DNA from 4 places in the Blautia sp. HA8986 genome. Region 1 is predicted to be linked to each of the others. Evidence: riboswitches for the same ligand, from Rfam matches in the RefSeq annotation. Region 1 holds a riboswitch; each other region holds the start of a gene.
What was found. A riboswitch is a leader RNA that binds a small molecule or an ion and turns the genes downstream of it on or off. The one in region 1 is predicted to bind cobalamin.

Region 1 (3,167 bases):
TACCAGTATCGGTCGTGTCCAGGATTATGCGGACAATATGAATTTAAGCTTCTATGATGCGCTCCGCGTGGTGGAGGAAGTGCCGTCCATTGGACGTGCTGCTTCCAAGATCAATGATTTTGTTTCCTTTATCCAGGGATTAAAGAGCAAGGCAGAGGCTTATACAGTCCGTGAAACCCTGGAAGAAGTTATTGAGATGACTGGTTATGTGAAGGAGCTTGAAGCTGAGAAAACAGAAGAAGCCCAGGCAAGGATCGAGAACATCGATGAGCTGATATCCAAGACAGAATCTTTCCAGGAAGCCATGGAAGAAGCCGGACAGCAGGCTACACTTTCAGCTTTTCTGGAGGAGATCGCGCTGGTGGCTGATATTGATTCTGTTGACCCGGATCAGGATTATGTACTTCTTATGACGCTCCACAGTGCCAAAGGTCTGGAGTTTCCAAATGTATTTATGGTGGGAATGGAGGATGGAGTTTTCCCGGGATATGCGTCTATCTGGTCAGGAGATCCTTCTGATATTGAAGAGGAGAGAAGACTCTGCTATGTAGGAATCACAAGAGCTATGAAGAACCTGACGCTTACCTGTGCAAGGCAGAGGATGATCCGTGGTGAGACACAGTATAATAAAGTATCACGTTTTGTACGGGAGGTGCCGCGGGAGCTGGTAGATCTGGGACATACCATTCAGGAGAAGAAGCCGCAGGTAGAGAACATCATGTCGCCAAAGAGTGCCTATGCCCAGATGAAAATGAATTTCCAGGCAAAAAGCAGTCTGCAGAAGAAGGATTTTACAGTTACCAAGGCTTCCAGTCTGGACTATGGCGTGGGAGATACGGTACGCCATGTGAAATTCGGTGTTGGTATCGTGAAGAATATTACCGAAGGCGGAAGAGATTACGAGGTTACGGTTGACTTCGATAAAGTCGGTGTAAAGAAGATGTTCGCCGGTTTTGCCAAGCTGAAAAAGATCTGAGAGGGATCTCTCCGGGCAGACTATTTCTGCAAAAAACTGTAAAAATCCGGCCTCAAGGTTGTAATTGGAAAACCGGTATGCTAGAATTAGTATCAGCGTAATTGAATTGCTGTGAAGTGAACAGTATCACCGGCACATATGCTGCCGGATACTGTGAGAGGGAATCGGGTAAAAAGCCTGAGCGGTTGCGGCCACTGTATACAGAAGAAGGGATTTCACATGCCATTGCAGAAACTCATGTGAGAAGGCGAAATCCCGATGTCAGAGAGATTCTGGAGAAAAAACTGATACATCATTCATGATCGGCTAAAAGATGAATGGTGTATCAGTTTTTATTTTGCGGAGTTTTTTCTGAGTCTGTAAGTCAGAAAACCTGCTTGACAGTATGTAAGTGGGAGCTTCCGTACAAAGTGTTCCGTGCAGATTTTATGAAGCCCCATCTTTTCGGTTACCCATAGGCAACAGGAGATAAAACAGGCGAAAAGAGAGGAAATGAAATGAAAAACAAGTATGTATCCACAAGAATCATGGCAATGGTAATGGCAGCGGCAATGACCGTATCTGCAGCTCCGGCTGTTTATGCCGCAGAGAGAGCAGACTCCGAGACCATCAAGGAAGACAACCAGCCGGCGGCAGAAGACAGTACAGGGTCTGCAGACACCGAAGATTCTTCCGCAGAGGCAACCAAGACAGAATATCCTCTGACCATCACAACCTATGATTACGATGGAAACGAAATCGAAACCACTTATGAAAAAGCACCGGAAAAAGTCCTTGCTGTATATCAGGGAAGCATTGAGACTATGCTCGCACTTGGTCTGGAAGACCACCTGGTAGCTACCGCAGGTCTTGATAATGAAGTTCCGGAAGATCTCAAAGAAGCATTCTCAAAAACAAATTATCTTGACGAATTTACCCCATCCCTTGAAACTGTAACAATGCTGGAGCCGGACATGATCTTATCCTGGAGCTCTCTTTTCTCTGATAAGAATCTGGGAAATGTAACAGACTGGATCGACAAAGGCTGCAACACCTACTACAACACCAATACTCGTCCGGACGGCGACAGAACACTGGAAAATGAATTCACAGATATCTTAAATATCGGAAAGATCTTCGATGTACAGGACAAAGCGCAGGCTATCGTTGATGATGCAAAAGCAGTGATCGACAAAACTCTTACTGCAACTGCAGATGTAAAAGACAAACCAAGCGTAATGGTATTGGAGCCTCTTGGAGATGACATCACAAACTATGGCGTAAAGAGCCTTGGCGGAGATATGGTAACACAGTTAGGCGCAACTCTTGCAAACCCGGATGCTTCCACCGTTGGAAAAGAGGATATCATCGCAGCCAACCCTGACGTGATCTTTGTGGTTTACATGCCATATGCAGGAGATGATCCGGAAACTGTTAAGAACAGCCAGCTTGCAGTGATCCAGGATGATGAGTCCTTGAAGAGCCTTGACGCAGTAAAGAACGGACGTGTTTACCCGATTATGCTCAGTGAGATGTATGCAAGTGCAACACGTACCCAGGACGGAATCGAAACTTTTGCAAAGGGATTATATCCGGACGTAAATCTTGACTGATCGGAGAAAATGCAGTGAAAGAAACAGCTTCACAGAGAAAAAAAGATAAGGTGCTCAGAACATCCATGTATGTGGCAGTTCTCATCGGACTTGCAGGATTCCTTATTTTTTCCATACTTGCAGCCATCACTTTTGGAAATGCGGATCTGTCACTGAAGGATGTATACAGCGTTATCGCTTATAAATTGTTTCATATAAAAAGTCTGTCCGCCTATGCGGAAGGCGCAGTTCATGATGTTGTGTGGCTGATCCGGCTGCCTAGAGTCCTTCTGGCTCTGGCAGTTGGAATGGCTCTTTCCGTGTGCGGCGTGGTGATGCAGGCTATCGTGCAGAACCCGCTGGCAGACCCGTATGTGCTGGGTATCTCATCTGGTGCATCTCTGGGTGCCACACTGGCCATCATGCTTGGAATCGGAAGCTTTCTTGGCGGAAACTCTGTGGGAATCACAGCTTTCATTGGCGCGATGATCACTTCTTTTGCGGTGATCGCCATTGCAAACATGGGTGGAAAGGCAACTTCCGCAAAACTGATCCTTGCGGGAATGGCGGTCAGCGCAGTCTGTTCTGCTTTTTCCAATTTTGTCATTTATATTACCAAT
Region 2 (3,167 bases), 1.2 Mb from region 1:
CACTGTTTACACATCCATCTGTGTACATCTGACATCCGAAGTTTAAAACCTTCTCATCACCCTTCGCCTGTACAGTAACTCCCATTAATAATGCAACTGTTGTTGCCGCTGCTAACACAAGTAATTCTCTTTTTGTTTTTTTCATCCTTTACTTCCTTTCTTTTTTTGTTTCTTCGTTGTTTTTCTTCCTTCTCATACTGTCCATTCCTGTGATTTTGAACGAAAAAAAAGACAGATGCTCCCACATCCGTCACGAAATCTTACCATTAAAGAATCAAACATATATATGCAACACATGAAGTTGTAACTCTTAATCAGGATTTCTCGTCGTCCGCAAGAATCTCTTTTACCAGAAATAAGCAGGTCTCCTGACTTAAGCTTACCCATTTTCAGCACCTTCCCAGAAAAATATCTTCCAGTGGCATTCAGCTGAAAACCAACTATCACAGTGACGGGATCGTACCGGATTTACACCGGTTTCCCCTTTTAATCAGACCAGCAGAACGCTTCTGCTGGTCTGAACTTATCTCTAGAATCATTAAATGACCGTATGAATACTTATTTATCATAACATACTATCATGTATACGTCAATTATTTTAGACTTTTATTTTCTATCTATTTTTCCGTAAATTTCCGGAATTGTTCAAAATTTGTTTCCAGTGTATAGGATTTCAGAACTTCCATCATGTCCTCTACACTATATGTATTATCATACATTCCAATAGATAACGCATACTGCTTATTAAACTCATCTACTGAATCCGCTGTCCAGAATGACTGCTGCAGCCGGAAAGCACTTCCATCTTCACGGTAATCTTCTGCAAAGCCTTCCAGAGCATTTTTCATGGCAACAAATGATGGTGCAACGATAGCACCATATTTTCCTACAAGATAGTCGATTCTTTCCTTGCCGTTATATCCCTTTTTGTTAAACATTTCGTATGTATCTTCTGTAAAACAGTCAATTGAACCCAACAATACATCTGTACTGTTCTCTTCTTCATAAGCATCAATTACCTTGATAAAATCACTTGCGCTCACTACACTCAGAATAACATTATACTCTCCTGTATTCAGCGGATCAGCCAGCTTTTCATCAAGATAATCTTTGGGATACCCCGGAACCAGAGTAATCTTAATGTCGCTACCTGTTTCAATTTCTTCAGTATCCTGCGTATTCACCAGTTCTTCTACAGGCTTCTCATATGACAGGCCATATGCTTCCTGAAGCTTATTCAGAATACCAATCGTTCTCAGACGATGCATCTCATTACCGATAGCAGCTCCTCCACATGCTATTATGTAATGATTCTGATTATTCTGATCCTCTGAAGCAAAATACTCCGCCATATTGGCAGCCGCATCCATTTCTGTTTCAACAGATGTTCCTATCGTTCCCAGAAAATAAGGATTATCCTTTACTTTCTCATACATTTCATCACTGATCGTTCCTGATCCACGTACATAATACATACCATATTCTTCACATACCGGAAGAACTTCTTCAAGATCTGAAGAAAGGAAAGAAATGATTCCCTTTACATTTCTTTCATGAAGCTCATTGATAAAGCTGATTTCTTCTTCTGCAGTACTTATACTGGAAGAATATAAAAACTCGACTTCAAAAGCCATGCCGACATAATTTTCAAAATAATTTCTAAATGCTCTTACTTCTGCATCATTCAGATTATATACGGACACTCCTATTGTCATTTTTCCGTCCTGATTTGTTGTATCACTCTGAGTATCGGCTGCCATAACTGAAATACTGGTGCAGGTGAGCAGCATAATCATTGTCAATATAAAACTTATTATCTTTTTCATTCCTTTTTTACCTTTCTATCGTATTTGTATAAAAGTTCAAGTTTTCTTTTCTCACATCCTTTCCTGAAATAAAAAAGATTCTTTTCTTAAAATGTATTTTAGGTATAAAAATAAAGCCTTTCTTATACACCGTAAGAAATAACCTTTTTTCCAATGCAAGCAGGTCTCCTGACTTAAGTTCATCGCATTTTATCGTCTTCCCGCCTCTTCAGCAGTGACGTATATGATAAAAAGCTCCCTTTTACAGTGGCGGGACCGTACCGGATTTGCACCGGTTTCCTTTTTAATTCCATATTACTGGAAACATGCATTATTTTTATAATATGATATCAGGGGCTAAAAGTCAAAAACTATTTTTACTCTGCGCTAAGGCTTTTCCCCAACTTCATTATATTTTTATTATATAATTCCATTTGGTTAACGTCAATAATTTACATCTAATATTTATATGTTTTTTTATTCACTTTTACTATGGTCTTGAATATTCAGATTCCAGTATCTATTCCATAATAAGGGTCTCTTTGCAGCACTACCTTCTCTTGTGGCATTTCTTTGTTTATGCTAAAATATTTTTACTACTATAAATGAGCAAGTTCGTGATTTTGCATAAAAGAAAGACACCTCGATTCCGTGTGTTGTATAATGAAAGTGCCTAAACAAACATTTGCAACATTTACGAAAGAAGGTGTCTCTCGCAAATACTATACATCATTCCGCATTCATATACAACCAGCTTAAGAAATTAAATTTATGCAAATTTTATTCGAACCGGGTGATAAACCACCTTATAAGTATCCTGATCAGCATTTTCATTTCAGGATATCATGGAAAAACCACGGATTTTGCTAAAAACAGTTCCTGTCACAGAACTACGATTGCACATTTCCTTAATTCAGGGAAATGGGATGATTCTCTACTTTCAGATACGTTAAAACGTTCTGTTATAGAGATTATTTATTCAGAAGCAGCACGCACCGGAAAGCCTGTTTTCTGCATTGTAGACGATACGATAGCTTCAAAGACAAAGCCTTCGTCACAGGCTCTGCATCCGATTGAAGATGCGTACTTTCACCAATCCCATTTAAAGGGGAAACAGGACTACGGACATCAGGCAGTAGCTGTTATGCTTTCCTGTAACGGCATTGTCCTGAACTATGCTTTTGTAATGTACAATAAATCAATTTCCAAGATTGATATTGTACAAAATATTGCAAAGGAACTGCCTGTTCCACCAGTAATGTCTTATTTCCTTTGTGACTGCTGGTATGTTTCTGAAAAAATAATCAATACTTTTGTACAGAAAGGGTTCCATACCATTGGTGCTTTGAAAACAAACCGTCT
Region 3 (3,167 bases), 1.2 Mb from region 1:
AAGAATCTGCGATTATTTTGGACGTAAACTGTTTGTATACAGAGCCAAAATGGGTGGTATTATTCTTTATCAGACCATCAGTCTGTGCATTATGAAGGATACGCCGATGGTTTCTTATGGTACCTGGGATGAGGATACACAGGGTAAGATTGAAGTAGGATGTGAAGTGTGCGGAAATGAGAAACATAAGCATGGACACCATCATCATAAATCAGAGGAAAAACATCATAAACGGCATGAACATCATAAGCATCATGAGGATAAATAAATACTTAACTATAAATGAGCAAGTTCGTGATTTTGCATAAAAGAAAGACACCTCGATTCCGTGTGTTGTATAATGAAAGTGCCTAAACAAACATTTGCAACATTTACGAAAGAAGGTGTCTCTCGCAAATACTATACATCATTCCGCATTCATATACAACCAGCTTAAGAAATTAAATTTATGCAAATTTTATTCGAACCGGGTGATAAACCACCTTATAAGTATCCTGATCAGCATTTTCATTTCAGGATATCATGGAAAAACCACGGATTTTGCTAAAAACAGTTCCTGTCACAGAACTACGATTGCACATTTCCTTAATTCAGGGAAATGGGATGATTCTCTACTTTCAGATACGTTAAAACGTTCTGTTATAGAGATTATTTATTCAGAAGCAGCACGCACCGGAAAGCCTGTTTTCTGCATTGTAGACGATACGATAGCTTCAAAGACAAAGCCTTCGTCACAGGCTCTGCATCCGATTGAAGATGCGTACTTTCACCAATCCCATTTAAAGGGGAAACAGGACTACGGACATCAGGCAGTAGCTGTTATGCTTTCCTGTAACGGCATTGTCCTGAACTATGCTTTTGTAATGTACAATAAATCAATTTCCAAGATTGATATTGTACAAAATATTGCAAAGGAACTGCCTGTTCCACCAGTAATGTCTTATTTCCTTTGTGACTGCTGGTATGTTTCTGAAAAAATAATCAATACTTTTGTACAGAAAGGGTTCCATACCATTGGTGCTTTGAAAACAAACCGTCTGCTGTATCCATCAGGAATGAAAAAGAAACTCAGTGAACTGGCTGCTGAACGATCCACAACACATAAAGGATTTGACCTCGTCACAGTCAAAAAACGCAACTATTATGTGTACCGGTATGAGGGAAACCTCAGCGGCATAGAAAATGCAGTTGTTCTTTTAAGCTATCCTGAAAAAGCATTTGGTAATCCTAAAGCACTACGTGCTTTCATTAGCACAAATGTATCCTTATCTACACAGGAGATCCTTTCCTGTTATGTTTGTCGATGGCCGATTGAGATATTTTTCAGGCAATGCAAAAACCATCTGGCCCTGGATACATACCAGATACGCTCCTCAAAGGGAATACAGAGGTACTGGCTGTTGATGTCACTGACACATTATATTTGTGTCACAGGAACTGGCGGATATCGGTCTTTTCAAGATGGATATCATCGAATCTGTAGTGCCGTTCATCAGGAAAAGTATCAGTATCTATTCCTATGTGCAAAAGCAAGTGATGATTTTGAAGCATTTATGAAATTAGCAGGATAATTTTGTGCATTTTTTCAAATTTGCTCATTTATAGTTTCGTAATTTAATAGTTTTTGCTGATTTTTATATCAGTCATTGCAAGTTCCAGCATGGATTAATAGGGAAACCGGTGGAATTCCGGTACGATCCCGTCACTGTAATGGGGAATCCTCAGATATAATGCCACTGGGAGAGACCGGGAAGGCGTCTGAGGGTGAGGAGCCTAAGTCAGGAGACCTGCTTGCAATTGTCCAGGAATGATTCTTACGGAAGATAGGAAACATGCTTTTTTGTGCCCGGTATTTCGTCGCGGGCATTTTTTTGTGCATTTTTCTAAAAATCTTATGTATTTCTGCCTAATAGAATCCCTGTTGTTATATAATCTGACTATTTTACGATAAGTCAGTTAAAAATGACTGAATTAAAATCGCATCAAAGGAGGAAAGGAGTAAAACGTGACAAAGAAACAAGTTGGAAAAAGATTTCTCCAGATTATAATTGTATTATTTGGAATCAGCTTTTTCACATTTGGACTGACCTACCTGTCACCCGGTGATCCTGCGGAGATCATGCTGACAGAGTGTGGTAATCTTCCTACACCGGAGCTTCTGGAACAGACAAGACATGAGCTTGGTCTTGACCAGCCATTTCTTGTACAGTACGGTTCCTGGCTGAAGGGTGTTGTTACAGGAGATATGGGACAGTCCTATTCTTTCAAAATGCCGGTAACAGACAAACTGGTATCCTGTTTCTGGCCTACACTTAAAATGTCGCTACTGGCACTTCTGATGATGGTCATTATTTCCATACCTTTGGGAATCCTGGCAGCTGTATATCAGAACCGATTTCCGGATTATTTTGTGAGGGGCATTACTTTCGTGGGAGTATCTGTTCCAAGCTTCTGGCTGGGACTTATACTTCTCAGTATCTTTGGAGTTCAGCTTCGCTGGATCAATGTGGCAGGAGGAAGTACTGATTTTAAAGCCATGGTTCTTCCGGCTCTGACCCTTGCACTTGCCATGTCAGCGAAATATACCAGACAGGTAAGAAGTGCAGTACTGGAGGAGCTTCATCAGGATTATGTAACCGGTGCAAGAATGCGAGGAATTAAAGAAAGTGCGATCCTCTGGAAGCATGTTCTTCCTAATGTAATGCTTCCGCTGGTGACACTGCTGGGTCTTTCTCTGGGAAGCCTCCTTGGAGGTACCGCAGTTGTAGAGATCATTTACAACTGGCCGGGAATGGGAAATATGGCAGTAAAGGCAATTTCCTGTCGTGACTATCCTCTTGTACAGGGCTATGTACTCTGGATCGCTATCCTTTATATGTGCATCAACCTGCTTGTGGATCTGTCCTATACTTATCTTGATCCAAGACTTAAGGAGGATAGATAATTGAAAAAGGTATTACGAACATTCAAAGAAAATAAACAATTCACTCTTTTCTTTATTCTGGGTCTTTTGGTGATCGGTGTCGCGATCTTTGCACCGCAGCTTTCACCATATGATCCACTGGATGCAGTTATGACCGAATCACTGCAGGAGCCAAGCTCTGCTCATCCGTTTGGAACGGATAAGCTTGGACGAGATCTTCTTTCTCGTGTTATCTTCGGAACAA
Region 4 (3,167 bases), 180 kb from region 1:
AATGTCCAATTGACGGAAAAAAAGTAAAATCCTGTATCCACTGCAAAACATGTGCCATCATGAAAGGATTCGGAGGCGCAGGAGCTTTTTCCGATGGAAAATATAATATCACCAACCAGTTTGGCGGAACTTTGTATCAGCATATCGGCAGGGAAACAGCAACAGAGCTGATGGAGTATGTAGATAAACTGAACCTGATGCATGGTGGCGAGGGAACTAAGCTCTATTCTACAACAAACAGTGAGATCCGCAAGCTTTGCCTTCAGAATGGGCTGCATCTTCTGGATGCTTCTGTCCGTCATCTGGGAACTGATATCAACTATGTAGTTCTTCAGAATCTTTATGATGAAATGAAAGATCATGTAGATTTCTATTTTGATGCGTCTGTTGATAAAGTGGAAAAAACAGAAGAGGGTTATGCAGTTCTGACAGGTGACCAGCGTTACGAGGGAACATACTGCATCATTTCAGCAGGACGAAGCGGAAGTAAATGGATGGAATCTGTATGTACTGATCTTAGGATTCCGACACTTTCCAACCGTGTGGATATTGGTGTGCGTGTGGAGCTTCCGGCAGAGGTATTCAGCCGCCTGACAGACGAGCTTTATGAGAGTAAGATTGTTTACAGAACAGAGAAATTCGAGGATATGGTACGTACTTTCTGTATGAATCCGAGAGGTGTTGTTGTTAATGAGAACACCAACGGAATCATCACAGTAAACGGACACAGCTACGAAGATCCTGCAAAGCACACCAACAACACAAACTTTGCACTTCTTGTATCCAAGCATTTCTCCGAGCCGTTCCACGACAGCAACGGATATGGCGAAAGTATCGCAAGACTTTCCAATATGCTTGGCGGCGGTGTTATGGTTCAGCGTTTCGGAGATTTGATCCGTGGAAGACGAAGCACAAAAGCACGTGTTGACGAGAGCTTTGTAACACCGACACTTTCTGCCACACCAGGAGATTTAAGCCTTGTTATGCCGAAACGTATCCTTGACGGCATCATTGAGATGATCTATGCACTGGATAAGATCGCACCTGGAACAGCAGACGATGATACTTTGCTTTATGGTGTGGAAGTTAAATTCTATAATATGGAAGTTGAGATCGATGAGAATCTGGAAACCTGCCACAAAGGTCTCTTTGTTATCGGAGACTGCAGCGGCGTGACACATTCTCTTTCCCACGCATCAGCCAGCGGAGTTTATGTTGCAAGATATCTTGATCAGGAATACTTTAATCGAAGCAAGTAAGTCCCCTGCTTCAATTGAGAATATTCGCCTGACTAAATAATTTGAACCAGAGAGACCGCAGATCAGGTGAAATTATAGATTCTATAAAAATAAAACATATATCATGCATAGGTATGCCTGGTGTGCATGAATATTTGAAAGCATTCTGACAATAACACAAATATTTTGAGGGGGATTTTGGAATAGTCCGACAGTAAGCTTGACATTTTTGTAACTTTGTGGTAAAAAAGAAGAAACCAGATTAAATTGAATATGTGCAAATGTTATAACGATAAGGTTGCATCAGAACCGATGCGCAAAAGAGAATCCGGTGCGAATCCGGAACGATACCGTCACTGTGAAGGGGAGTGGCTTTTGAGAACCACTGGGAGACCGGGAAGGAAAGGCTACGCTGAACCAAGTCAGGAGAACTGCCTTATTGTGAGATCTTAGATTCGCGGTTTACGAATCTGTATTCTCCATAACAATACAGAACTTCTTTTTATGTATTGCGCAGAGAATCCTATGTAGGAGCAGGCGGCCGCGTTAAGCTGCCGCTTTTTTGTACATGTTGGTTATCTGGAAATACATGAAAAGAGGACTATAAGAAATGAAAAGAAAAACTATGTTAGCTCTGATGCTTGCAGTTTCCATGACATGCTCTATGGGTGCAGCTACAACAGCAATGGCAGCTGATGATTCCGCTACAGAGGAAGCAGCTGATACCACAGCAGAAGAAAATACTGAGGCAGCTGATACCACAGAGGCTTCTGATGAGGATCAGAAAGCAGCTGATAATGTAGCAGCACTGATCGACAAGATCTATGTTCAGGAGAGAACAGATACAACAGATGAGGACTGCAAGGCAGCTAAAGAAGCATGGGATGCCCTGACAGACGCACAGAAAGAGCTGGTAGAAGGCGAGAATGCTGATCCGGATTACTTCGGACGTGATACAGGAGATGCTTCCAAAGACGATCCGCGTAACCAGGATGAGATCGGTGAGAACGAGCTTCTTGTTGTAAGCTTTGGTACTTCCTTCAACGACAGCCGTGCTGAGGATATCAAGGGAATCGAGGATGCTCTGGCAGCAGCATATCCGGACTGGTCTGTAAGAAGAGCTTTCACAGCACAGATCATCATCAACCATGTTGAGGCAAGAGATGAGGAGAACATCGACAACATGCAGCAGGCTCTTGACCGTGCAGTAGAGAATGGCGTTAAGAATCTTGTTGTTCAGCCTACACATCTGATGCATGGCGCTGAGTATGATGAGATGACAGAAGCTATTAACGGATATAAAGATAAATTCGAGTCTGTGGCAATTGCAGAGCCAATGCTTGGTGAGGTTGGAGATGATGCAACTGTTATCAATGATGACAAGAAAGCAGTTGCTCAGGCAATCACAGATGAAGCTTGTAAAGAAGCCGGATTCGACAGCATGGATGCAGCAGCTGAGGCTGGCACTGCATTTGTATTCATGGGACATGGTACATCCCATACAGCCAATATTACATATGATCAGATGCAGACACAGATGGAAGACCTTGGATTCAAGAACGCTTTCATCGGTACTGTAGAAGGTAAGCCGGAAGACACAGCATGCGATAAAGTTATCGAGAAAGTAAAAGAAGCAGGATACAAGAATGTTGTCCTTCGTCCGCTGATGGTTGTTGCAGGAGACCACGCTAATAATGATATGGCTGGTGATGACGAGGATTCCTGGAAGAGCCAGTTTGTAGCATCCGGAAACTTTGAGAATGTTGACACTCAGATTGCAGGTCTTGGAAGAATCGAAGCAGTTGAGCAGATCTATGTAGATCACACAAAAGCAGCTATCGATTCTATCGGAAGCACTGATGAGTCCGCAGATTCTGATGCAGCAGCAGATACAGAGGCTGATTCCGCTGAGGATTCCGCAGAATAAAC

Region 2: another riboswitch for cobalamin. It lies ahead of AC04Q4_RS03805 (hypothetical protein); the one in region 1 lies ahead of AC04Q4_RS09545 (ABC transporter substrate-binding protein).
Region 3: another riboswitch for cobalamin. It lies ahead of nikB (nickel ABC transporter permease); the one in region 1 lies ahead of AC04Q4_RS09545 (ABC transporter substrate-binding protein).
Region 4: another riboswitch for cobalamin. It lies ahead of AC04Q4_RS08635 (sirohydrochlorin cobaltochelatase); the one in region 1 lies ahead of AC04Q4_RS09545 (ABC transporter substrate-binding protein).

The regions. Positions count from the first base shown of each region.
Region 1 is NZ_JBWLUQ010000001.1:2,020,342-2,023,508, reverse strand. It holds gene pcrA (DNA helicase PcrA) at 1-976, shown strand, start outside; cobalamin riboswitch at 1,078-1,367, shown strand; gene AC04Q4_RS09545 (ABC transporter substrate-binding protein) at 1,474-2,568, shown strand; gene AC04Q4_RS09540 (FecCD family ABC transporter permease) at 2,583-3,167, shown strand, end outside.
Region 2 is NZ_JBWLUQ010000001.1:833,554-836,720, forward strand. It holds gene AC04Q4_RS03800 (ABC transporter substrate-binding protein) at 1-145, opposite strand, end outside; cobalamin riboswitch at 342-542, opposite strand; gene AC04Q4_RS03805 (hypothetical protein) at 618-1,826, opposite strand; cobalamin riboswitch at 1,968-2,150, opposite strand; gene AC04Q4_RS03810 (transposase) at 2,599-3,167, shown strand, end outside.
Region 3 is NZ_JBWLUQ010000001.1:820,077-823,243, reverse strand. It holds gene AC04Q4_RS03755 (M14 family metallopeptidase) at 1-268, shown strand, start outside; gene AC04Q4_RS03750 (transposase) at 471-1,571, shown strand; cobalamin riboswitch at 1,634-1,809, shown strand; gene nikB (nickel ABC transporter permease) at 2,006-2,944, shown strand; gene nikC (nickel transporter permease) at 2,945-3,167, shown strand, end outside.
Region 4 is NZ_JBWLUQ010000001.1:1,840,041-1,843,207, reverse strand. It holds gene AC04Q4_RS08640 (NAD(P)/FAD-dependent oxidoreductase) at 1-1,259, shown strand, start outside; cobalamin riboswitch at 1,517-1,691, shown strand; gene AC04Q4_RS08635 (sirohydrochlorin cobaltochelatase) at 1,849-3,165, shown strand.